Regions from separate parts of the Klebsiella sp. WP3-W18-ESBL-02 genome, predicted to be linked through region 1. Evidence: predicted binding sites of a transcription regulator. Region 1 holds the regulator's gene; each other region holds the start of a gene.
The links. Region 1 encodes PurR, which represses purine synthesis genes. Its sites were predicted from a motif close to CANGCAAACGTTTGCNTG; they were not measured.

Region 1 (5,844 bases):
TCAGCCCACCACCATCGCCCAGGCGCATAAAGTTCGCGTGCAGAAAGCGCAAAAAACCGCCATGAACAAACTGATGGGCCAGTTGGGTAAACCCTACCGCTGGGGCGGCAACTCGCCGCGTACCGGTTTCGATTGCAGCGGTCTGGTTTACTATGCTTATAAAGATCTGGTGAATATCCGTATTCCACGTACCGCTAACGAAATGTACCACCTGCGCGATGCCCGCCCGGTTGACCGCAGCGAGCTGGAAAGCGGTGATTTAGTCTTCTTCCGGACCCAGGGTCGCGGCACTGCCGATCACGTCGGCGTGTATGTTGGTAACGGTAAATTTATCCAGTCGCCTCGCACCGGTCAGGACATCCGCATTACCTCGCTGAGCGAAGACTACTGGGTACGCCACTATGTCGGCGCCCGTCGCGTGGTAACCCCGAAGACGATTCGTTAATTACTTACCCCGTTTGTTAATAAACGGGGTAAGCTTATCTTTTATCTCACCTTTTAATTTGCTACTCTATCCCCACTCAATACAAGGTTATTGAGAGTAAAAATAATAAAAGGAGAGTAGCAATGTCGTTCGAATTACCTGCATTACCGTATGCCAAAGACGCCCTGGTTCCGCATATTTCTGTGGAAACGCTTGAGTATCATTATGGTAAACACCACCAGACTTACGTCACCAACCTGAACAACCTGATCAAAGGCACCGCCTTTGAGGGTAAAACGCTCGAAGAGATCGTACGCACCTCTGAAGGCGGCGTGTTCAATAACGCGGCTCAGGTCTGGAACCACACCTTCTACTGGAACTGCCTGGCGCCGAACGCCGGTGGCGAACCGACCGGTGCCGTTGCAGAAGCGATTAACAAATCCTTCGGCAGCTTCGCCGACTTCAAAGCCCAGTTTACCGATGCCGCAGTGAAAAACTTCGGCGCAGGCTGGACCTGGCTTGTGAAGAAAGCTGACGGTTCTCTGGCCATCGTATCCACGTCTAACGCCGGCACCCCGCTGACCACCGACGCGAAGCCGCTGTTGACCGTCGACGTGTGGGAACATGCTTACTATATTGACTACCGCAACGCCCGCCCTAACTACCTGGAGCACTTCTGGGCTCTGGTGAACTGGGCGTTCGTGGCTGAAAATCTGGCTGCGTAAGCACAAAAAACCCGGCGTTGCCATGCTTCGCCGGGTGATATGCCATCGCGCAGAAGGCTTGCCTTCTGCGTTTTTTTTACTCGCTGACCAGCGCCTGCGCACCACGGCGACGGCCGCTGAAGAACACGACCGCCAGCGCCAGCGCAGCAACGATCGCCCCCATCACCGGTACAAAGCTGTAGCCCAGCCCGCCCGATATAACCGCACCGCCGGCCACGGCCCCCAGCGCATTACCGAGGTTAAACGCGCCAATATTCACCGACGACGAAAGCCCCGGCGCTTCGTGTGCTACCCGCATCACGCGCATCTGTAGCGGCGGCACCACGGCAAACGTTGCCGCGCCCCACACCACCATGCTAAACGCCGCCCCCACCTGGCTCTGCGCCAGCCAGGGAATGGCCAGCATAATGGCCATCAGCAGCAGCAAGAAACCTTTGAGCGTACCGCTAACCGAGCGGTCAGCAAATTTGCCGCCAAGGAAGTTGCCAATAGAGAAGCCAACGCCAATCAATACCAGCATCAACGTAATAAATCCCGGCGTGGCGTGCGTCAGGGTCCGCAATACCGGCGAAATGTAGGTATAAAGCGTAAACATCGCACCAGCGCCGAGCACGGTGGTCAGTAAGGCAGAAAGTACCTGTGGGCGCACCAGTACCGCCAGCTCACGCTTAACGTCCGGTTTTTCCCCTGCCCCACCCTTCGGCAGCGACAGCCACAGCCCCGCCATGGCGACAATCCCAAGGCCAGCGGTCGCCAGGAACGACATGCGCCAGCCAATGGTTTCACCCAGCCAGGTCGCCGCCGGAACGCCGCCGATATTGGCAATTGTCAGGCCCATAAACATGGTCGCTACCGCGCTCGCCTGCTTATGCTTCGGCACAACGCTCGCGGCAACCACCGACCCCAGACCAAAGAACGCGCCGTGGTTGAGGCTGGTAATAATGCGCGACAGCATCAGCGTGGTGTAGTCAGGCGAGATAGCCGACAGCACGTTACCAAGGGTAAAAATCGCCATCAGGAAAATCAGCGCATTGCGCCGCGCGCGATGAGACAACAGCAGCGTCATCAGCGGGGCCCCGACCATCACGCCCACGGCGTAGGCGCTGATCAACATTCCAGCGGCGGGAATAGAGACGTCAACGCCCTTCGCAATGACCGGCAGCAGCCCCATGGGCGAAAATTCGGTGGTCCCTATGCCAAAGGCGCCAATCGCCAGGGCAAGCAGGGGATAATTGACTTTCATGCAAAAACTCCGGTTGGCCGCGCACAGCTGGCGGCATGACAACATAGGGCAAAAGCATGACATCAATCACAGAAAATCAGAAGTGTACAAAACAGCAAAAGATTATTGCTAATTTGATAACAATTGACGGGAGGGAGCGAACTCCCTCACCGGAGGAATTAATGCAATACGGCGGTCAGTGCAGCGGCAACAATGAGCGCAAGCGTAATAATGGTAGTGGTGAGCGACAGCTTAAGTTCGGTACTCATCAATTTTTCTCCTTTTTATTGCCACAGTGAAACTGAGCTTACTCATTTTTGCACAGATAATCGTAAAAATCTTCACAGATTTAGCAGGATGTTGTTTTTTGCTCTTCCACTTTGCGTCGGGATACGTCAAAATTCGACGCTTATTTATAAGCGTACCGGCCATTGACCCCCTCCTGTCGTCCTGTATCGTTTTCCCGGCGAATCGCAATTCACAAAATTGCGTCAGGGTGTGTGAAGGCAAACGTTTTCCTTTCGATTTTTTCAGGGGCAGGCCAGGGTCTGGAGTGAGATGGAATGGCAACAATTAAAGATGTAGCGAAGCGCGCAAACGTTTCCACTACAACCGTATCACATGTAATTAACAAAACGCGTTTTGTCGCCGAAGAGACGCGTGAAGCGGTCTGGGCGGCGATTAAAGAACTGCACTACTCGCCGAGCGCCGTTGCCCGCAGCCTGAAGGTCAACCACACCAAATCCATTGGTTTGCTGGCCACCAGCAGTGAAGCAGCCTATTTTGCCGAAATTATTGAGGCCGTAGAGAAAAACTGCTTCCAGAAAGGGTATACCCTGATCCTCGGCAACGCGTGGAACAATCTTGAGAAGCAGCGCGCGTACCTGTCAATGATGGCGCAAAAGCGCGTCGACGGTCTGCTGGTCATGTGCTCAGAATACCCGGAGTCACTGCTCTCCATGCTGGAAGAGTATCGTCACATTCCAATGGTGGTGATGGACTGGGGCGAAGCCAAAGCCGATTTTACCGACTCGGTTATCGATAACGCCTTCGAAGGCGGTTATATGGCGGGCCGCTATCTGATCGAACGCGGCCATCGCGATATCGGCGTGATCCCGGGCCCGCTGGAGCGCAATACCGGCGCAGGCCGTCTGGCAGGCTTTATGAAAGCGATGGAAGAAGCGCAGATTAACGTACCGGCAAACTGGATTGTTCAGGGCGACTTTGAACCAGAATCCGGCTACCGGGCGATGCAGCAGATTCTGTCCCAGCACCCGCGCCCAACCGCCATCTTCTGCGGCGGCGATATTATGGCCATGGGCGCACTGTGTGCCGCCGATGAAATGGGGCTGCGCGTGCCGCAGGATATTTCGCTGATCGGGTATGATAACGTGCGTAACTCACGTTTCTTCACCCCCGCGCTGACCACTATCCATCAGCCGAAGGACTCGCTTGGCGAAACGGCCTTTAACATGCTGATGGATCGCATCGTCAGCAAGCGCGAAGAGTCACAGTCAATTGAGGTGCACCCGCGCCTGATTGAGCGTCGTTCTGTGGCCGACGGTCCATATCGCGACTACCGCCGTTAATCGCGTTCTGCGAGCGCCCTATACGGGCGTTCGCAGCCACTCCTCGTTCAGCGTCTCACTATCCCCCAGATACTCCAGCAGCCAGCTTAATGCCGGTGACGCTTCACTTTGCTGCCACGTGAGGCAACAGGCGGCATCCGGGAACGGGTTCTCCAGCGTCAGTGCGACCCACTCTCCGCTCTCCAGCCATGGCTGAGCCAGATGCCCCGGCACCATCGCCGCACATAAGCCGGCGGAAATACAGGTTTCTGACGACGCCCAATCCGGCACCACCACGCGTTTTTGGTTATCCAGCAGCCAGGTCGTACGCTTAGGCAGCGAACGTGAGGTATCCTCGCGCACCAGTGACGGCCAGTTGCGCAGTACATCATCGCTGAGCGGCCCATCCAGACGCGCCAGCGGATGTGCGCTGGACACCACGCAGTGCCAGTTGAGCATTCCCATATCCCTAAAAGCAAAGCGCCCCCCGACCGGAATCGCCTGCGTGGCGCCAATCGCCAGCTCGACGCGGCCGTCCGCCAGCGCATCCCATACGCCGTTAAAGACTTCCTGGTAAACAATCAGCTCAACGTCGCTAAAGTGACGGTAAAAATCGACGATCAGCTGGCGCGTACGCTGTGGCTTAACAATATTATCAACGGCAATCGCCAACTGGCCACGCCAGCCGTTGGCAATCTGCTGGCACTGCTGGCGGGTGATCTGCATTTTTTTGATAACAGACCGCCCTTCTTTCAGGAACCATGCCCCGGCAGGCGTTAATTCCACGTCGCGATGACGGCGTTCAAACAGCGGTACAGCCAGCCACTCTTCCAGCTGTCGTACCGTATAGCTTACCGCAGAAGGCACACGATGCAGTTCCTGCGCGGCGGCGCTAAAGCTACCGTTACGCGCTACCGCATCAACGACTTCAAGAGAATATTCAGACCACATTTTCTGCCTGCAAAAAATTTGAATCCATGGCTCAAATATTAGCGTTTCACAACCCTGAATGCACTCTCTACACTCGGCGGCAAGGTTAATATCAGATAATAAAGGGCAATTTATGCAACCTGGGAAAGGATTTTTAGTCTGGCTCGCGGGGCTGAGCGTGCTGGGTTTTCTGGCCACCGACATGTACCTGCCTGCTTTTGCTGCCATTCAGCAAGACCTGCAAACGCCGGCCTCGGCGGTCAGCGCCAGCCTGAGTTTGTTCCTGGCCGGCTTCGCCGTCGCGCAGCTGCTGTGGGGGCCGCTGTCTGACCGCTATGGCCGCAAACCCATTCTGCTGGCGGGCTTAACCATTTTCGCCGTGGGCTGTCTGGGGATGCTGTGGGTCCGTGACGGCACTACCCTGCTGGTGCTGCGCTTTGTGCAGGCGGTCGGTGTATGCGCCGCAGCCGTTACCTGGCAGGCAATGGTCACCGACTACTATCCGGCCCAGCGTACTAACCGCATTTTCGCAACCATCATGCCGCTCGTCGGGCTGTCACCCGCGCTGGCACCGCTGCTTGGCAGCTGGCTCCTGGTCCACTTTGACTGGCAGGCCATCTTTGCGACGCTGTTTATTATCACGCTGGTGCTGATGCTGCCGGCTTTTCGTCTCAAGCCCGCGCACAAAAAGCACGCCGTCAACGGAGAAAAGCTGACGTTTATGCGCCTGCTGCGCAGTAAAGACTATCGCGGTAACGTACTTATCTACGCCGCCTGCTCCGCCAGCTTCTTTGCCTGGTTGACCGGCTCGCCGTTTATCCTGCACGAAATGGGCTATAGCCCGACCGTCATTGGCCTGAGCTATGTGCCGCAGACAATCGCGTTCCTGATTGGTGGCTACGGTTGTCGCGCCGCACTGCAAAAATGGCAGGGTTCACAGCTGCTGCCATGGCTGCTTGTCGGGTTCGCACTGAG
Region 2 (5,844 bases), 1.5 Mb from region 1:
ATCTTTACGCTCCAGAGAGTGCATATAGCGCATCATCTCAGTTTCGCTATGGTAGCGGTTAAAGACCGGGTGGCCGAGGATCGCATCGTCACGCAGCATCGCCTGCGGAATTGAGCGACTATCCAGCGCCACGTCTTTATCGAGGGTGTCGATATCCAGACCATGGTTGTCGCCAAGGATCACGCTAAACAGCGCCAGTACGTCTTCGCGGGTGGTCGTTTCATTCAGCGTGATGCCCACTGCGTTATGAATATCGCTACGCAGGTTGATTTCCGCAGCCTGCGCACGCGCCAGGACCGCGGCTTTGTCTGCCACTTCCACACACAGCGTGTCAAAGAAGTGCGCATAGCGCAGCTTCTGCCCTTTTTGCTGCAGGCCGGTGGCCAGAATATCGGTCAGACGATGAATACGGTTCGCGATACGCTTCAGGCCCACCGGGCCGTGATAGACCGCGTACAGGCTGGCAATGTTAGCCAGCAGTACCTGCGAGGTGCAGATGTTGGAGTTCGCTTTCTCGCGGCGAATATGCTGCTCACGGGTCTGCATCGCCATGCGCAGCGCGGTATTGCCCGCCGCATCTTTCGATACGCCGATAATACGGCCCGGCATGGCGCGTTTGAATTCATCTTTCGCGGCAAAGAATGCCGCGTGCGGGCCGCCGTAGCCCATCGGGACGCCGAAGCGCTGAGCAGAGCCGAAGACAATGTCTGCGCCCTGTTTGCCCGGTGCGGTTAACAGCACCAGCGCCATAAAGTCAGCCGCGACGCTGACCACCACCTTGCGGGATTTCAGTTCGGCAATCAGCGCGCTGTAATCATGCACTTCACCGGTCGTACCAACCTGTTGCAGCAGCACGCCGAAGACATCCTGATGTTCCAGCGCCTTGTCGGCATCGTCGACAATCACATCAAAACCGAAGGTTTCCGCACGGGTGCGCACCACGTCCAACGTTTGCGGATGAACGTCTGCCGCCACAAAGAAACGGTTGGCGTTTTTCAGCTTGCTCACACGTTTAGCCATTGCCATCGCTTCAGCTGCGGCGGTCGCTTCATCCAGCAGGGAGGCAGAAGCCATGTCCAGACCGGTGAGATCCAACGTTACCTGCTGGAAGTTCAGCAGCGCTTCCAGACGGCCCTGCGACACTTCCGGCTGATACGGCGTATAGGCGGTGTACCAGCCCGGGTTTTCCAGCATATTACGCAGGATCACCGGCGGCAGCTGTACAGGCGCATAGCCCATGCCAATGTACGACTTAAAGCGCTTGTTACGACCGGCAATCGCCTTCAGCTCCGCAAGCGCGGCAAATTCTGTGGTGGCGTCACCTACCTGAGGCGGCGTAGCAAGCTGGATATCTTTCGGCACGATCTGTCCAATCAGTGCGTTTAATGAATCCGCGCCAACCGTTTTGAGCATCTCTTGCTGCTGCTGGGCATCCGGCCCGATGTGACGTTCAATAAACGCGCCACGGTTTTCAAGCTGGCTTAAAGTCTGTGTCATGTGCGATGTTCCTGAAACGTGCGGTGAATCGTGATTGTCTAACTGACCTGCCCGGTGGCGCTTCGCTTACCGGGCCTACACGATGCAGGCCGGATAAACGCAGTGCCATCCGGCACAACCTTACTCGTCTTCTAATAATGCTTCGTATGCGGTCGCATCCAGCAGCGCGGCCACTTCCGCTTCGTCGCTGGCTTTGATCTTGAAGATCCAGCCGCCCGCATACGGTTCACTGTTGACCAGCTCCGGCGAGTCACCCAGTTCGTCGTTCACGGCAACGATCTCACCGCTGATTGGCGCATAGATGTCGGATGCCGCTTTAACGGACTCCGCTACCGCACAGTCGTCGCCCGCGCTAACGGTCGCGCCCACTTCCGGCAGGTCAACGAAGACCATATCGCCCAGTAATTCCTGCGCGTGCTCGGTAATGCCAACGGTATAGCTGCCGTCCGCTTCTTTGCGCAGCCACTCGTGTTCTTTACTGTATTTCAGTTCTGCTGGTACGTTGCTCATCAAAAAATCTCCAGAATAAAAAGGGCTTACGCGACGGCCTTGCCGTTACGCACAAAAATAGGTTTTGTCACTTTGACCGGCATTTCGCGGTTGCGGATCTGAACGATCGCCGTCTCGCCGATCCCTGCCGGGACGCGAGCCAACGCAATACTATGGCCTAAGGTTGGCGAGAAAGTCCCGCTGGTGATCACACCTTCGCGCGCATTGCCGTTCGCATCGGTAAAACGTACCGGCAGTTCGCCGCGCAGTACGCCTTTCTCGGTCATCACCAGACCAACCAGCTGCTCGGTGCCTTTTTCGCGCTCCAGTTCCAGCACGTCGCGACCAATAAAGTTGCGGTCAGCGGGCTCCCAGGCAATGGTCCAGCCCATGTTAGCCGCCAGCGGGGAAACGCTTTCATCCATTTCCTGACCGTAGAGGTTCATACCCGCTTCCAGACGCAGCGTATCGCGCGCGCCCAGCCCGCATGGCTTCACGCCCGCCTGAACCAGCTGCTGCCAGAAATCTGCCGCCTGTTCTTTCGGCAGCGCAATTTCATAGCCAGCTTCGCCGGTATAGCCGGTCGTCGCGATAAAGAAGTCACCGGCCTGCACGCCAAAGAACGGCTTCATGCCTTCAACCGCATGGCGCTGCGCGTCGCTAAACAGCGTGCCCGCTTTTTCCTGCGCGTGCGGCCCCTGCACCGCGATCAGCGACAGGTCGTCACGAACGGTGATATCAATGGCATAGGGTTCAGCGTGTTGGGTAATCCAGGAGAGGTCTTTTTCGCGAGTGGCAGAGTTAACAACAAGGCGGAAGAAATCATCGGTAAGGTAGTAAACGATAAGGTCATCTATCACGCCGCCTGACGCATTTAGCATGCCGCTGTAGAGCGCTTTGCCCGGCTTAGTCAGCTTCGCGACGTCGTTTGCCAACAGATAGCGAAGGAACTCGCGGGTGCGCGGGCCGTGTAGGTCAACGATGGTCATATGCGACACATCGAACATCCCGGCATCGGTACGCACCGCGTGATGCTCATCAATCTGCGATCCATAGTGCAGCGGCATCATCCAGCCGTGGAAATCTACCATGCGCGCGCCACATAACACGTGCTGGTCATACAAAGGCGTTTGTTGAGCCATCATGTCCTCGTTGAATATATCGCACCACAAAACCCAACGCCGACGCCTGTCCAGGCACCGACGCAAACGTTCTCTTTTCCCTGAACTTACCACCGAACACCGTGGTAAACCATCATGAAAAAAGGGGCATCACATTAGCTTATGGCTAAAAGGCGAGAAAAAGCATACAGAGGAATCAACTGGTAAAAAGCGAATTACACCACATTTAATTAACAACAATGGTTAATAATTCAGCATAAGATAATATTTCCTGCGAAAAACAGGGCGACTTTCCCGTAACATAAAAAATGACGGATTAATAAATCTAATGCGAAAAAAGAGGTGAAATTAGAATTTTTCAAATGAGGGGAAAGGCTCCCGGTAGAACCACCGGGAGTACAAGTGTGAGCGACTTAACGAAGCCACTCCGGCAGGTCATTCAGGCCCATCGCTTGACGAATAAGCTGCGGTTTGACGCCGGGTAGCGTATCCGCGAGCTTCAGGCCAATATCGCGCAGCAGCTTCTTCGCGGGGTTTTCACCGGCAAACAGCTCGCGGAAGCCCTGCATTCCCGCCAGCATCAGCGCAGCGCTATGCTTACGGCTGCGCTCATAGCGACGCAAATAGAAATGCTGGCCGATATCTTTCCCCTGCGTATGCAGGCGCTTGAGCTCGTCAATCAGCTCGGCGGCATCCATAAAGCCGAGGTTCACACCCTGCCCGGCCAGCGGATGAATGGTGTGCGCGGCGTCACCCACCAGCGCCAGACGGTGCGCGGCAAACTGCCGCGCGTAGCGACCGGTAAGCGGATAGACCTGACGCTCGCTTTCCACGCGGCACAGCCCTAAACGGTTATCGAAGGCGATATTCAACGCTTTGTTAAACTCAGCTTCGTCAGCCTGCTGCATCCGCTGCGCCTCTTCCGGCGACAGCGACCAGACAATCGAGCAAAGATGGGGATCGCTGAGCGGTAAGAAGGCCAGAATACCATCACCGTGGAAGCTCTGGCGCGCAACGGCTTCATGGGGGTCATCGGTACGAACGGTGGCGACCAGCGCATGATGGCGATAATCCCAGAAGGTCAGCGGAATATCGGCTTTACTACGCAGCCAGGAGTTGGCGCCATCGGCTCCCACCACCAGACGCGCGGTCAACATTCCGCCGTCTTTCAACGTCAAAAACGCTTCGTTTTCGCCCCAGACCACCTGCTGCAGTTCCGCGGGGGCCATCAGCGTGATATCCGCGCTGCGCTCGGCTTTCTGCCACAGCGCGTGATGGATAACCGCATTTTCAACGATATGTCCCAGATGGCTGTAGCCCATGCTGCGATCGTCAAACGCAATGCGGCCAAAGCTGTCTTTGTCCCACACTTCCATGCCGTGATAACGGCTGGCACGCTGCGCGACAATCGCCTGCCAGACATCGAGCTTTGACAGCAGCTTTTCGCTGCCGGCATTAATAGCGGACACGCGAAGCGCAGGCGGCGCATCGGCGGCGAGCGCCTGCGGCAGCGATTGCTCCAGCACCGCCACCCGCAGGCCGCTGCCCTGTAAACCGCAGGCTACCGCCAGCCCAACCATACCACCGCCTACGATGGCAACATCAACACTTTGCACATTAACTCCTTACAGCTCTTAACGGGCGACCCAGCCCAGCGTCCGCTGCGCCAGCACATCGCGTGCAGGGGTAAATAATTCCATCGCCATCAGCCCCGCATTGCGCCCCGCAACCAGCGGCGCCCAGCGGTTAGCAAACAGGTGCACCAGCCCATCGGTTACGCCAATGGTAGCGGCTTTATCTTCTGCCCGCTGGCGCTGATACTGGCAGAGCAGCGCATAATCGCCGATATCTGCGTGAGCAGCGTTGGCCTGCGCCAGATTCTCCGCCAACGTCATCACATCGCGCAGACCAAGGTTAAAGCCCTGCCCGGCGATCGGATGCAGCGTCTGCGCGGCGTTCCCCACCAGCGCCAGACGATGGGACACCGTGCGTGTAGCGGTGGTCAACGATAGCGGATAAACGCTGCGTGCCCCCGCGTGGGTAATACGGCCTAAGCGCCAGCCAAACGCGCGCTGCAGCTCGTCGCAGAAGCGCGCGTCGGACCAGCCCAATACCTCATCATGTTTCGAGCGGGGGTGGCACCACACCAGCGAACAGCGGTTTTGCGACATCGGTAGCATCGCCAGCGGCCCGTATTCAGTAAAGCGTTCGAATGCGCGCCCCTGATGCGCAACAGCGGTGGTGACGTTAGCAATCACCGCCAGTTGGTTATACGGCTCTTGCTGCCAGTGAATGCCGCAACGTTCGCCCAGCATAGAGCGTGAACCGTCAGCGGCCACCAGCAGCTTACCGTGTAGCGTGTCACCATTATCGAGCGTAACGCTGACGCCGTCGGCACGGCGCTCAACCTGCGTCACCCGCGAGGGGCAATGTAGCGTGACGCCGCGCGCCTTGCGTAGCAGGCTAAACAATCGCAGCCCGACTTCGTGCAACTCGACCACGTTGCCCAGCGCAGCCAGCCGATAATCGGCCGCGTCCAGCGTGACGAACCCGGCATGGCCACGGTCGCTCACATGAACGGTGGTTATCGGCGTGGCGCAGTCGGCAATCGCCTGCCAGAGATCGATCTTCGACAGCTGCTGGCAGGTTCCCGCCGCCAGCGCGATGGCCCGAGCGTCAAAGCCCGGATGCCGCGCGGCGTTGATATCTGCCGCTTCAATCACGTGCACCGGCAGAC
Region 3 (5,844 bases), 730 kb from region 1:
GACGCGATAATAAGGCTGAAATCTGTGTTTTGTAGAGTAATTAAGCCACAGTTGTTATACAAGCGTGAAAACAAGAAAGGCACCCTAAGGTGCCTGTTTGCCCGAAATCGGCGGAAAGTATCGGCGTTAGTGCCTGCGATACTCGTTGACCTGGTAATCGCCAGATTCAATTTTGGCAATCACGGCTTCCAGTATGGAAATAAACTGACGTGCGACGTCCGTGGTTAGCCACAAGGTCTGGCCAACTTCTGCCTCTTTGCTGCTCGATTGATTGGGGTCTTGGTAGTGCAGGCGCAACATCAGCGCATCATAGCTGTCTACGGTGCTGATGTCCCATCCGACGAGGGGATGGGTCTGGATGACTTCATTATTCTTTTCCATCATAACCCCTTATTTACGTGTTAAAAGGCAACAACTCTCGAGGTTTAATGCAATTTTTTGTGAAGCTTTATCAGTATACAACACTTCAATAAATACTCGAGAATCGAAATCAAAAGCAACATAAATTCCTGAGTTAGCGGCCTGTTTGCGCAATAAACGACCATGTCGGCCATTGTTTTGCCGCTAATGTAAAAAGTGGGGATGGATCACAAAAAAACAAGCGGGAAGATAAAAAAAGCCGGGGCGACCCGGCAAAGACACAATGAGGGAAAAACTAATCGGTGATGAACCAGTCGTCGGCGCTTTCCCAGGTTTCCTGGAGGATTTCGCTGATGCGGTCTTTGTCTTCTTTAATGCCGCCGATCACGGAAAGGTTATTGTTGGCCGCATAGCGCACGCTGACGGCGCCATCACGGTCCGGAAATTGAGAGTTGATACGGCGGGAAAGTTCGTTGGCCAGCGCGTCTAAGGCGCCTGCCGGCAACGCGGTGGTTTTTGCAATAGTGACTTCAATGCGCATAATTGCCCCCTGTGTAATATACTGTATATTTATACAGTCACTCGCGAATATTTACAACAGGGGGCGTGATTTTATTTTTTTACCGTCCAGCGCAGCGTTTCCCCGGCGAGGAACGGCACCAGGGTGTCATCGCTCAGGGCGATGCTTTCGGCGACCTGGCTTTCTTCGCGCACTAGTTCGACGTAGCTGTCGTTCACCGGCAGGCCGTAGAAACGCGGGCCGTTGAGGGAGCAGAAGCCCTCAAAGTGCGATAAGGCATTCATCTCTTCAAACACCGTCGCGTAGCTGCCCAACGCGGTCGGCGCATTAAAGCAGCCGGCGCAGCCGCAGCTGGCTTCTTTACGATGGCGAGCGTGGGGCGCGGAGTCGGTGCCGAGGAACGCGCGTTCAAAGCCGCTAGCGACCAGCTCACGCAGCGCCTGCTGGTGAATATTACGCTTGAGAATCGGCAGGCAGTACAGATGCGGGCGCACGCCGCCGACCAGCATATGGTTACGGTTAAACATCAGATGCTGCGGTGTGATAGTGGCGGCAAGCAGATCGTTACCGTCGCGCACGTACTCGGCGGCATCTTTGGTGGTGATATGCTCAAACACCACTTTCAGGCCCTGCAGGCGCTGGCGCAGCGGCTCCATGACGGTGTCGATAAAGCGCGCTTCCCGGTCGAAGATATCGATGTCCGCGTGGGTGACTTCACCGTGCACCAGCAGCGGCATACCCAATTTTTCCATGCGCTCAAGCACCGGCATAATCGCATCGGTGCTGGTGACGCCGTGGCTGGAGTTGGTGGTGGCATTGGCCGGGTACAGCTTGGCGGCGGTGAATACGCCTTCGTTAAAGCCGCGCTCCAGCTCATTCGGATCGAGAGTATCGGTCAGATAGCAGGTCATCAGCGGCGTGAAATCGTGCCCGGCGGGAACGGCGTCGAGAATACGCTGGCGGTAAGCGATCGCGGCGTCGACGGTGGTAATCGGCGGAACCAGGTTCGGCATGATAATTGCGCGGCCATACAGCTCACTGGTATACGGTACAACCGTTTTCAGCATCTCGCCGTCGCGAAGATGGATGTGCCAGTCGTCTGGGCGGCGAATTTTCAGAACTTGCGGTAGTGCGGTCATGTAAGGCTCCGGCTGGTGGGATATCAGTCATTTTTGCCGGGCACTAAGGATAAGCGGAAACGTTTTCCTTTGCATCCTTTTCTGTAAAAAATAACGCGGGGAGGGTGATGCCCGATACGCGATCGGGCATACGTGGCACGAGGCTTAATTGGTGAACGGGATGATAATTTCGCCCGGCTTGACTTCAATGCCCTTGGCGTATTTCTTCGCCAGCGCTTCGCCTCTGCTGGCGTCTTCTTTCAGCACATAGGCCGGCTGCTGGTTAAAGTAGGTACGCAGGGACTGGTTGAGATACGGGATTAACGTCTGCACGACTGACTGCATTTTCTCTGGCGTCACTTTGGCATCCACCACTTCCATTTCCTGCAGGTAAATGGCTCCCTGCTCCTGGTTAAACACCGGCAGCGCCTTCAGCGTCAGCGCGATGTTGGCTTTCTGGCTGCCAAACAACGAATTCAGGTCCAGCTTCGCATCGCCGCTGAGGGTCACTTTATTGGGCTCTGCGCGGCCAATCGCACTGGTCAGATTGTTAAGGACGATATGGGCGTCGGCGACGCCGGGGACCCCGATATCTTTGGAGAAGTTATTCCGTTTTTGCAACGCCTGGTTAATCTCCTGCTCGCTGACGGAATACTGCGTCAGCTGATTGCAGCCGACGACCAGACCGCTGACGATCAGGGCGGCAATGACAAACAATTTTTTCATGGGGTTCCTCAACGTAAAGCGTTGTATGCATCCTGACATAAAGCAGCATACGCTGTCAGTAGGTCTCTGACAGCGGAAAATACTGAAAGTGCCGCCGACGGACAAAATGGCTGAGGCCGTGGGCCGCGAAACGGCGTGAAAGCGGTCGCGTACGCCGAACAATAACGCCACGAGACGGGGCACCGATGACAAAAAAATCGCCGCTGCATTTTATCACATTTCTCAATTGCTTAGCCGCAGAGGCCCGGCCAGGAGAAACATCTTCATTTTCCGCGCTATCTCACCTTTTCACGTATTGCCAGCGGTAACCCTTTTTTATCACAATGCAAAAAGACAGCGTGTTGTTTTCATTGGCTGCCGTCAGGCAGGTATAGTGAAATGACCAGGGTATAGATTGGGTACAGGAGTAGTGAGATGTTTGGCTATCGCAGTAATGTGCCGAAAGTGAGGTTAACGACGGACCGGCTGGTTGTTCGGCTGATCCATGACCGCGACGCATGGCGTCTGGCGGACTATTACGCCGAAAATCGGCAGTTTTTAAAACCCTGGGAGCCCATTCGCGATGACAGCCACTGCTACCCCTCCGGGTGGCAGGCGCGCCTGTCGATGATTAATGAATTCCATAAGCAGGGCACGGCCTTTTATTTTGCGCTGCTCGACCCGGAAGAGAAGGAAATTATCGGCGTAGCCAATTTCTCCAACGTGGTGCGCGGTTCATTTCACGCCTGCTATCTCGGTTACTCGATTGGCCAGAAATGGCAGGGGCAGGGCATGATGTACGAAGCGCTCACCAGCGCCATTCGCTATATGCAGCGCACGCAGCATATTCACCGCATTATGGCGAACTATATGCCGCATAATCAGCGCAGCGGGAATCTGCTGGCGCGCCTTGGCTTCGAAAAAGAAGGTTATGCGAAGGACTACTTATTGATTGACGGCGAATGGCGCGATCACGTGCTGACCGCGTTAACCACCCCACAATGGACGCCTGGCCGCTAAGGAAAAACGATGAAATACCAATTAACACCTCTTGAAGCTCGAGTGATCGGCTGTCTGCTGGAAAAGCAGGTCACCACGCCGGAGCAGTATCCGCTGTCCATTAACGCCGTGGCGACGGCCTGTAACCAGAAAACCAACCGCGAGCCGGTGATGACGCTCAGCGAAGCCGAGGTGCAGGAGCAGCTCGATACCCTGGTGAAGCGCCATTATTTACGCACGGTGAGCGGCTTCGGCAATCGTGTGACCAAATACGAGCAGCGTTTTTGTAACTCTGAGTTCGGCGATCTGAAGCTCTCCTCCGCGGAAGTGGCGCTGGTCACTACGCTGCTGCTGCGCGGGGCTCAAACCCCTGGCGAGCTGCGCGGTCGCGCCCAGCGGATGCACGAATTTGCCGATATGGCGGAAGTCGAAAGCACCCTTGAACGGCTGGCAAACCGCGAGGACGGCCCGTTTGTGGTGCGCCTGCCGCGCGAGCCGGGTAAACGTGAAAGCCGCTACATGCATCTGTTCAGCGGCGAGGTCGACCTCCAGACTGCGGCGGTTCAGAGCGACGCGTCGGCGGTCGATGACGATCTGCGCGCGCGCGTTGAGGTGCTGGAAGGTGAGGTTGCCGAACTGAAACAGCGGCTGGATTCACTGCTGGCGCATTTAGGGGAGTAATCAGCATGGCGAAGATTCGCATTGGCGTCGTTGGGCTGGGCGGAATCGCCCAGAAGGCGTGGCTGCCGGTCGTCAGCGCGGCGACCGACTGGACGCTGCAGGCGGCGTGGTCGCCGGGCAAAGAGAAAGCGCTGAAGGTGTGCGAAGCCTACCGAATGCCGTATGCCGACTCGCTGGCGTCGTTGGCGGCCCAGTGCGACGCGGTCTTTGTGCATAGCTCTACCGCCTCGCACTACGCGGTGGTGAGCGAGCTTCTCAATGCCGGCGTTCACGTCTGCGTGGATAAGCCGCTGGCCGATAAGCTCGACGACGCCGAACGCCTGGTGGCGCTGGCGGCACGTAAAAATCTGACCCTGATGGTGGGCTTTAACCGTCGCTTCTCGCCGCTGTATCGCGAGCTGAAAAAGCGCGCGGGAGAGATGTCTTCGCTGCGCATGGATAAACACCGTAGCGACAGCGTCGGGCCGCACGATCTGCGCTTTACCCTGCTTGATGATTACCTGCACGTGGTCGACACCGCGCTATGGCTGGCGGGGGGCAGAGCGAAGCTCGGCGGCGGCGTTCTGCACACCACCGACGAAGGCTGTCTGTTCTATGCTGAGCATCACTTCAGCCAGCCGGGTCTGCAAATCACCACCAGCATGCACCGCCGCGCGGGCAGCCAGCGTGAGTCAGTGCTGGCGGTCGCGGACGGTGGTCTGTACGACGTGATCGACATGCGCGAATGGCGCGAGGAACGCGGCGCGGGCGTGGTGACCCGGCCGATTCCCGGCTGGCAAACCACGCTTGAGCAGCGCGGTTTTGTGGGTTGCGCGCGACACTTTATCGAATGCGTGCAAAATCAGACCGTTCCGGAAACGGCGGGAGAGCAGGCCATCCTGGCGCAGCGTATCGTTGAAGGGCTGTGGCGTGAGGCGATCCGCGAGTAGGACGTGCCGTAGGCCGGATAAGCGCAGCGCCATCCGGCACCCTATGGCACATGACCGGAGCAATCCACTGTAACAACTGGCAGTAGCAATTCATCCCGAACCCGGTAGACTAACGCCACTTTTTTAGCGCTCATCCATCGGGCGCTCGTTCCGGTTTGTGGAATCACAAGTTAATGAACCTATTAAAATCGCTGGCAGCCGTCAGCTCGATGACAATGTTTTCGCGCGTGCTGGGTTTTGCGCGCGACGCGATTGTGGCCAGGGTGTTTGGTGCCGGTATGGCAACCGACGCCTTTTTCGTGGCGTTTAAGCTGCCGAACCTGCTGCGCCGTATCTTTGCCGAAGGCGCTTTTTCCCAGGCATTCGTGCCGATTCTTGCCGAATACAAAAGCAAACAGGGCGAAGAGGCCACGCGGGTCTTTGTCGCCTATGTCTCCGGGCTGCTGACGCTGGCGCTGGCGATCGTCACCGTGCTCGGGATGCTGGCGGCGCCGTGGGTGATCACCATTACCGCACCGGGCTTTGCCGATAC
Region 4 (5,844 bases), 280 kb from region 1:
CGCTGCGTACAGAGTGCGCAATGGACGCTATCCGCGCGATTGCGAAAGAAGTGCCGGATGCTATCGTGGGCGCGGGTACCGTGACCAACGCACAGCAGCTGAAAGAAGTGACCGATGCGGGCGCGCAGTTTGCTATCAGCCCGGGCCTGACCGATGAGCTGCTGAAAGCGGCAACCGCGGGTACTATTCCGCTGATCCCGGGTATTAGCTCCGTTTCTGAACTGATGCTGGGTATGCAGCACGGCCTGAAAGAATTCAAATTCTTCCCGGCTGAAGCGAACGGCGGTGTGAAAGCGCTGCAGGCTATCGCAGGTCCGTTCTCTCATATCCGTTTCTGCCCGACTGGCGGCATCTCTCCGGCGAACTACCGTGACTATCTGGCGCTGAAAAGCGTACTGTGCATCGGCGGTTCCTGGCTGGTTCCGGCCGACGCGCTGGAAGCTGGCGACTACGATCGCATCACCAAACTGGCTCGCGAAGCGGTTGAAGGCGCGAAACTGTAAGGTGTTTGCCTTACCCGGTTAACTGACCGGGTAGGACAAAAAAAGAGCGGGCACGCGTTAGCGGCCCGCTTTTTTTATCCCTGGATAATCACGGCGGCGGCGGCGATTTTTGCCCGTTCCACCGCCTGTTCTACGCTGTCGCCGGTAGCCAGTGCGACGCCCATCCGCCGCGAACCGTCAATATCCGGTTTGCCAAACAGACGTAGCTGTATCCCCGCGCCAAGCGCATGATGGACCTTATCAAAGGTCACGTTACGGCTGGTCAGTTTTGGCAGCAGCACGGCAGAGGCAGAAGGGCCGTACTGACGAATGGCGCCGATAGGCAGGCCCAGAAATGCGCGGACGTGCAGCGCGAACTCAGACACATCCTGTGAAATGAGCGTAACCATACCGGTATCGTGCGGGCGAGGAGAAACTTCACTGAACACCACGTCGTCGCCGCAGACAAACAGCTCAACGCCAAACAGACCATAACCGCCCAGTGCCAGTACCACGTCGCGAGCGATTGCCTGCGCGCGTTCCAGCGCCAGCTCGCTCATCTGCTGCGGTTGCCAGGATTCGCGATAATCGCCGTCTTCCTGACGATGGCCTACCGGTGCGCAGAAGTGCACGCCGTCGACGGCATTCACCGTCAGCAGCGTAATTTCAAAGTCAAAATTCACGACGCCTTCGACGATCACCCGGCCAGCCCCTGCGCGGCCACCTTCCTGCGCATACTGCCATGCCTGCGTCAGCTGATCTTCACGGCGAATAAACGTCTGCCCCTTGCCGGAGGAGCTCATCACTGGCTTGATGATACACGGCAGGCCGATGGTGGCTACCGCCTGGCGAAACTGTGCTTCGCTATCGGCAAAATAGTAGGCTGAGGTCGGCAGCTTAAGCTGTTCGGCAGCCAGACGACGAATGCCTTCGCGATTCATGGTCAACTGAGTGGCGCGTGCGCAGGGCACAACGCGCTGCCCGTCCTGTTCCAGCGCAATCAGCATGTCGGTCGCGATCGCTTCGATTTCCGGTACGATAAAATCCGGTTTCTCTTGCTCGACCAGCGCCTTCAGCGCCGCTCCGTCAAGCATATTGATAACGTATGAGCGGTGTGCTACGTGCATCGCTGGCGCATCGGCGTAGCGATCGACGGCGATGGTTTCAATCCCTAATCGCTGGCATTCAATGGCGACTTCTTTACCTAACTCACCGGAACCCAAAAGCATTACGCGCGTCGCCGCCGGACGCAGAGCTGTGCCTAATAACGTCATTTACCTATTCCACCGTCTGACAAAAATTTGTCGCATTATAAACGAAAACGTTTGCGTCTGTCTTGTTGTCGACGCGGCAGCGCGGCTATCGCGTTAAATTTGCACATCTTTATCTGTACCAGACATATTCTGACGTCTGCTCGCATAGGCTAAGCTTCTCATGAATTTATACTGGGGGTCATATGTCTGGCTGGCTTAATCAACTGCAATCACTGTTGGGCAAATCATCGGGTAATGGGAAAGGCGCTCTTGGCGAAATGCTGGTGCCGGGAGCGTTAGGTGGTCTGGCAGGGCTGCTCCTTGCCAGTAAATCATCGCGGAAAATGCTGGCGAAGTATGGTACTGGCGCGCTGCTGGTGGGCGGCGGTGCGGTCGCCGGGAGCGTGCTGTGGAACAAATACAAAGATCAGCTACGCGGTTCGACGCCGGCAGAAGCGAAGTATGGCCAACCGGCCGCGCCGCTGGATGTGCGTACCGAGCGTTTGATTCTGGCGCTGGTGTTTGCCGCAAAAAGCGATGGCCATATTGATGCTAAAGAGCAGGCTTCGATTGAACAACAGCTGCGCGATGCCGGCGTGGAAGCGCAGGGCCGTGCGCTGATTGCGCAGGCAATTGAACAACCGCTCGATCCGCAGCGGCTGGCGCGCGACGTGCATAACGAAGAAGAGGCGCTTGAGCTGTACTATGTGAGCTGCGCGGCAATCGACATCGATCACTTTATGGAACGTCGCTATCTGGATGAGCTGGGCGAGGCGCTGAAGCTGCCGTCAGAAGTGCGCGAAAGCATCGAGCGCGATTTACAACAGCAAAAACAGCAGCTTTAAGTGCAATCTTGCAGGTTTTGCTTGCATCAACGTTGAATTTGTCCACCCTTAGAGGGTGTGACTAAAACAGAAGAATAACGAGATGCCGCCAAAAGCAAAACGGATATCCCACGCCATGACCTTACATGGCGATACGCGCGTTGATCATTACTACTGGCTGCGTGACGACACTCGCACGAAGCCCGCCGTGATGGAGTATTTACAGCAGGAGAACGCCTACGGTCGCGAGGTGATGTCGAGCCAGCGCAGTTTGCAGGATCGCGTGCTTAAGGAGATTGTCGATCGCATTCCGCCGCGGGAAGTGTCGGCCCCGTATTGTAAAAACGGCTACCGCTACCGGCAGATTTTTGAGCCAGGCCAGGAGTACGCTATCTATCAGCGACAGGCTCCAGGCGAAGAAAACTGGTCGCTGCTGCTTGATGAAAATAAGCGCGCTGCGCGCAGTGAGTTCTATGCCCTCGGCGGGCTGAACGTCGCGCCTGATAACAACCTGCTGGCGGTCACGGAAGACTTTCTCTCCCGCCGCCAGTACAGCCTACGCCTTCGCCATCTGGCTAACGAAACCTGGCTGCCTGAGGTGATTGAAGACGTCTCACCGGGCGTGGTGTGGGCCAACGACTCGCGCTCACTCTATTACGTTCGCCAGCATCCGACAACGCTGCTGCCGTGGCAGGTCTGGCGTCATCAGGTTGGTACGGCGCCTGAGCAGGATTGCCTGATCTATGAAGAACAGGACGACACCTTTTACGTCAGCCTGCATAAAACGTCATCACGCCAGTTTGTGGTGATTGCGCTCTCCAGCGCCACCACCAGTGAAATGCAGCTGCTCGACGCCGATAATCCCGACGCTCGTCCGCAAACGTTCCTGGCCCGCCGCAAAGATCATGAATACAGTCTCGACCATTACCAGGGGCATTTCTACATGCGTTCTAACCGCGACGGTAAGAACTTTGGCCTTTATCGTGGCGTCAGTGGGGAAGAGGCCAACTGGCAGACGCTGATTGCCGCGCGTGATGCCGTCATGCTGGAAGATTTCACCCTGTTTCGTGACTGGCTGGTGGTTGAAGAGCGCCAGCGTGGCCTGACAAGCCTGCGGCAGATCCATCGGCAGACTCACAAAGAAACGGCCATCGCCTTTGACGATCCGGCCTATGTGACCTGGATTGCCTATAACCCGGAGCCAGAAACGGCCTGCCTGCGCTATGGCTACTCGTCGATGACCACGCCGGATACCCTGTTTGAGCTGGATATGGACAGCGGTGAACGCCGCGTGCTGAAACAGCAGGAGGTTAAAGGCTTCGACGCCAGCCGCTACCGCAGTGAACGCCTGTGGATCACCGCGCGCGACGGGGTGGAAGTCCCGGTTTCGCTGGTGTATCGGCATGAGCATTTCCGTTCCGGCAAGAATCCGTTGCTGGTCTATGGCTACGGTTCTTACGGTGCGAGCATGGATGCTGATTTCAGCAGCAGCCGTCTTAGCCTGCTCGACCGTGGTTTTGTCTTCGCCATTGCCCATGTTCGCGGCGGCGGCGAGCTGGGGCAGCAGTGGTATGAAGACGGCAAATTCCTGAAGAAGAAAAATACCTTTAATGACTATCTCGACGTCTGCGATGCCCTGCTGGCGAAGGGATTCGGTGCTCCGTCGCTGTGTTATGGCATGGGCGGCAGCGCGGGCGGGATGCTGATGGGAACGGCGATCAACGAACGCCCCGAGCTGTTCCACGGCGTAGTGGCGCAGGTGCCGTTTGTCGATGTGGTGACAACCATGCTGGATGAGTCTATCCCGCTGACCACCGGCGAGTTTGAGGAGTGGGGCAATCCGCAGGATGAAACCTACTATCGCTATATGAAATCGTATAGCCCGTATGACAACGTGCGGGCGCAGGCTTACCCGCATCTGCTGGTCACCAGCGGGCTGCACGACTCGCAGGTTCAGTACTGGGAGCCGACAAAGTGGGTGGCGAAGCTACGCGAGCTGAAGGTTGATGACAATCTGCTGCTGCTGTGTACCGAAATGGATGCCGGCCACGGCGGTAAGTCGGGGCGCTATAAAAGCTATGAGGGTGTGGCGCTGGAGTTCGCGTTCCTGATTGCCCTGGCGCAGGGGACGCTGCCAGGGCGTGCGGAGCGCTAGCTAGCCCTCGAGATAGTGTTTTAGCGTCAAACGCAGTTCCGGGCTCATGCGGTCGAGGTTGTTAAACAGCCAGCGCAGGTAGCCCGGATCGTTTTTAGCCACTTCGGCGACTTCCTGCCCGCGATATTTACCGAAGGTAAACGTACGCAGCAGCGCCGGGCGCCCGGTGACGTCGACCATTTGTTCCGGCGTCCACCCGGAGGCTTGAATAATATCAATCAGCAGTGCGGCGGTAATGTAGCAGTCGTAAAGCGCGCGGTGGTGATGCAGCCCCGGCGGGGTTGCGACGCTCAGCTTACGGGATTTATACAGCGCCATGTTGCTGTACTTGATACCTGGCCACAGGCGGCGCGCCATTTTCATGGTGCAGATCCACTCGCCGTTCATCTCAGGCAGCACGCGGCGGTCAAAGCTGGCGTTGTGAGCAACATACCAGGGACTGCCCTGATAAAACGGCACTACCTCTTCAATCCATGGCTTATCGGCTACCATCTCTTCGCTGATATGGTGAATCGCCATGGCCTGTGCGCTGATGGGGCGGTCGGGGCGAACCAGATGACTCATGGGGTTGACGATTTTTCCGTCAATAACATCGACGGAGGCAATCTCAACGACGCCTCCTTGCAGGTCGCAGGTTTCGGTATCGATAACGCGCAGCATGGCGAACTCCCGGCCAAAGCGTCTAGCGTAAAGGAATGATCTCGCCTTGCCAACCCTGGGCGCTTTTTCTGCCGGTTACCAGCAGTTCGCCGGCGTCGGCGCGGACGATCAGCTGGCCGTTTTCATCCCACAGCGCGCTGCCGCCGGAGAACGTGCCGCAGCCGTAGTTGGATTTTAATACCGCGATGGCATATTTGTGGGCAAAGCGCTGTAAACGCTGGGTCGTACGCTGCTGCTGAAGTTCGGCCATACAGCTGACGGTTGCCAGCAACGAGGCCTGGTGAGACAGCTCACAGCCTTCGGTGTTAAGTTCAAAAACGCTTATCTGATCAGATCCCGGTGCCAGACAGGTGCCATGGCCCTGCTGATGTTTGGACGGCGCCGCGTCATCGGGGGTAAAAATAACGATCCCCTTAATCCGTTGCCCTTCCTTTTCCATCGGCAGCCCGGCGATGATCGTCATCCGGTGG

Region 2: a site for PurR is predicted at 3,188-3,205, ahead of gcvT (glycine cleavage system aminomethyltransferase GcvT). Genes of this name have one in related genera too.
Region 3: a site for PurR is predicted at 2,072-2,089, ahead of pyrC (dihydroorotase). Genes of this name have one in related genera too.
Region 4: a site for PurR is predicted at 1,797-1,814, ahead of purT (formate-dependent phosphoribosylglycinamide formyltransferase). Genes of this name have one in related genera too.

The regions. Positions count from the first base shown of each region.
Region 1 is NZ_AP021972.1:2,353,298-2,359,141, reverse strand. It holds gene H7R56_RS11155 (C40 family peptidase) at 1-445, shown strand, start outside; gene sodB (superoxide dismutase [Fe]) at 568-1,149, shown strand; gene H7R56_RS11145 (MFS transporter) at 1,226-2,392, opposite strand; gene H7R56_RS11140 (cytochrome bd-I oxidase subunit CydH) at 2,551-2,640, opposite strand; gene purR (HTH-type transcriptional repressor PurR) at 2,935-3,960, shown strand; gene punR (DNA-binding transcriptional activator PunR) at 3,979-4,890, opposite strand; gene punC (purine nucleoside transporter PunC) at 5,003-5,844, shown strand, end outside.
Region 2 is NZ_AP021972.1:876,958-882,801, reverse strand. It holds gene gcvP (aminomethyl-transferring glycine dehydrogenase) at 1-1,497, opposite strand, end outside; gene gcvH (glycine cleavage system protein GcvH) at 1,618-2,007, opposite strand; gene gcvT (glycine cleavage system aminomethyltransferase GcvT) at 2,034-3,128, opposite strand; gene ubiI (FAD-dependent 2-octaprenylphenol hydroxylase) at 3,521-4,723, opposite strand; gene ubiH (2-octaprenyl-6-methoxyphenyl hydroxylase) at 4,742-5,844, opposite strand, start outside.
Region 3 is NZ_AP021972.1:3,079,373-3,085,216, reverse strand. It holds gene bssS (biofilm formation regulator BssS) at 127-381, opposite strand; gene dinI (DNA damage-inducible protein I) at 656-901, opposite strand; gene pyrC (dihydroorotase) at 973-2,019, opposite strand; gene H7R56_RS14795 (lipoprotein) at 2,164-2,724, opposite strand; gene rimJ (ribosomal protein S5-alanine N-acetyltransferase) at 3,139-3,723, shown strand; gene H7R56_RS14785 (YceH family protein) at 3,733-4,383, shown strand; gene H7R56_RS14780 (Gfo/Idh/MocA family protein) at 4,389-5,312, shown strand; gene murJ (murein biosynthesis integral membrane protein MurJ) at 5,486-5,844, shown strand, end outside.
Region 4 is NZ_AP021972.1:2,078,153-2,083,996, forward strand. It holds gene H7R56_RS09760 (bifunctional 4-hydroxy-2-oxoglutarate aldolase/2-dehydro-3-deoxy-phosphogluconate aldolase) at 1-503, shown strand, start outside; gene purT (formate-dependent phosphoribosylglycinamide formyltransferase) at 578-1,756, opposite strand; gene H7R56_RS09770 (tellurite resistance TerB family protein) at 1,939-2,580, shown strand; gene ptrB (oligopeptidase B) at 2,663-4,714, shown strand; gene exoX (exodeoxyribonuclease X) at 4,715-5,374, opposite strand; gene H7R56_RS09785 (carbon-nitrogen hydrolase family protein) at 5,397-5,844, opposite strand, start outside.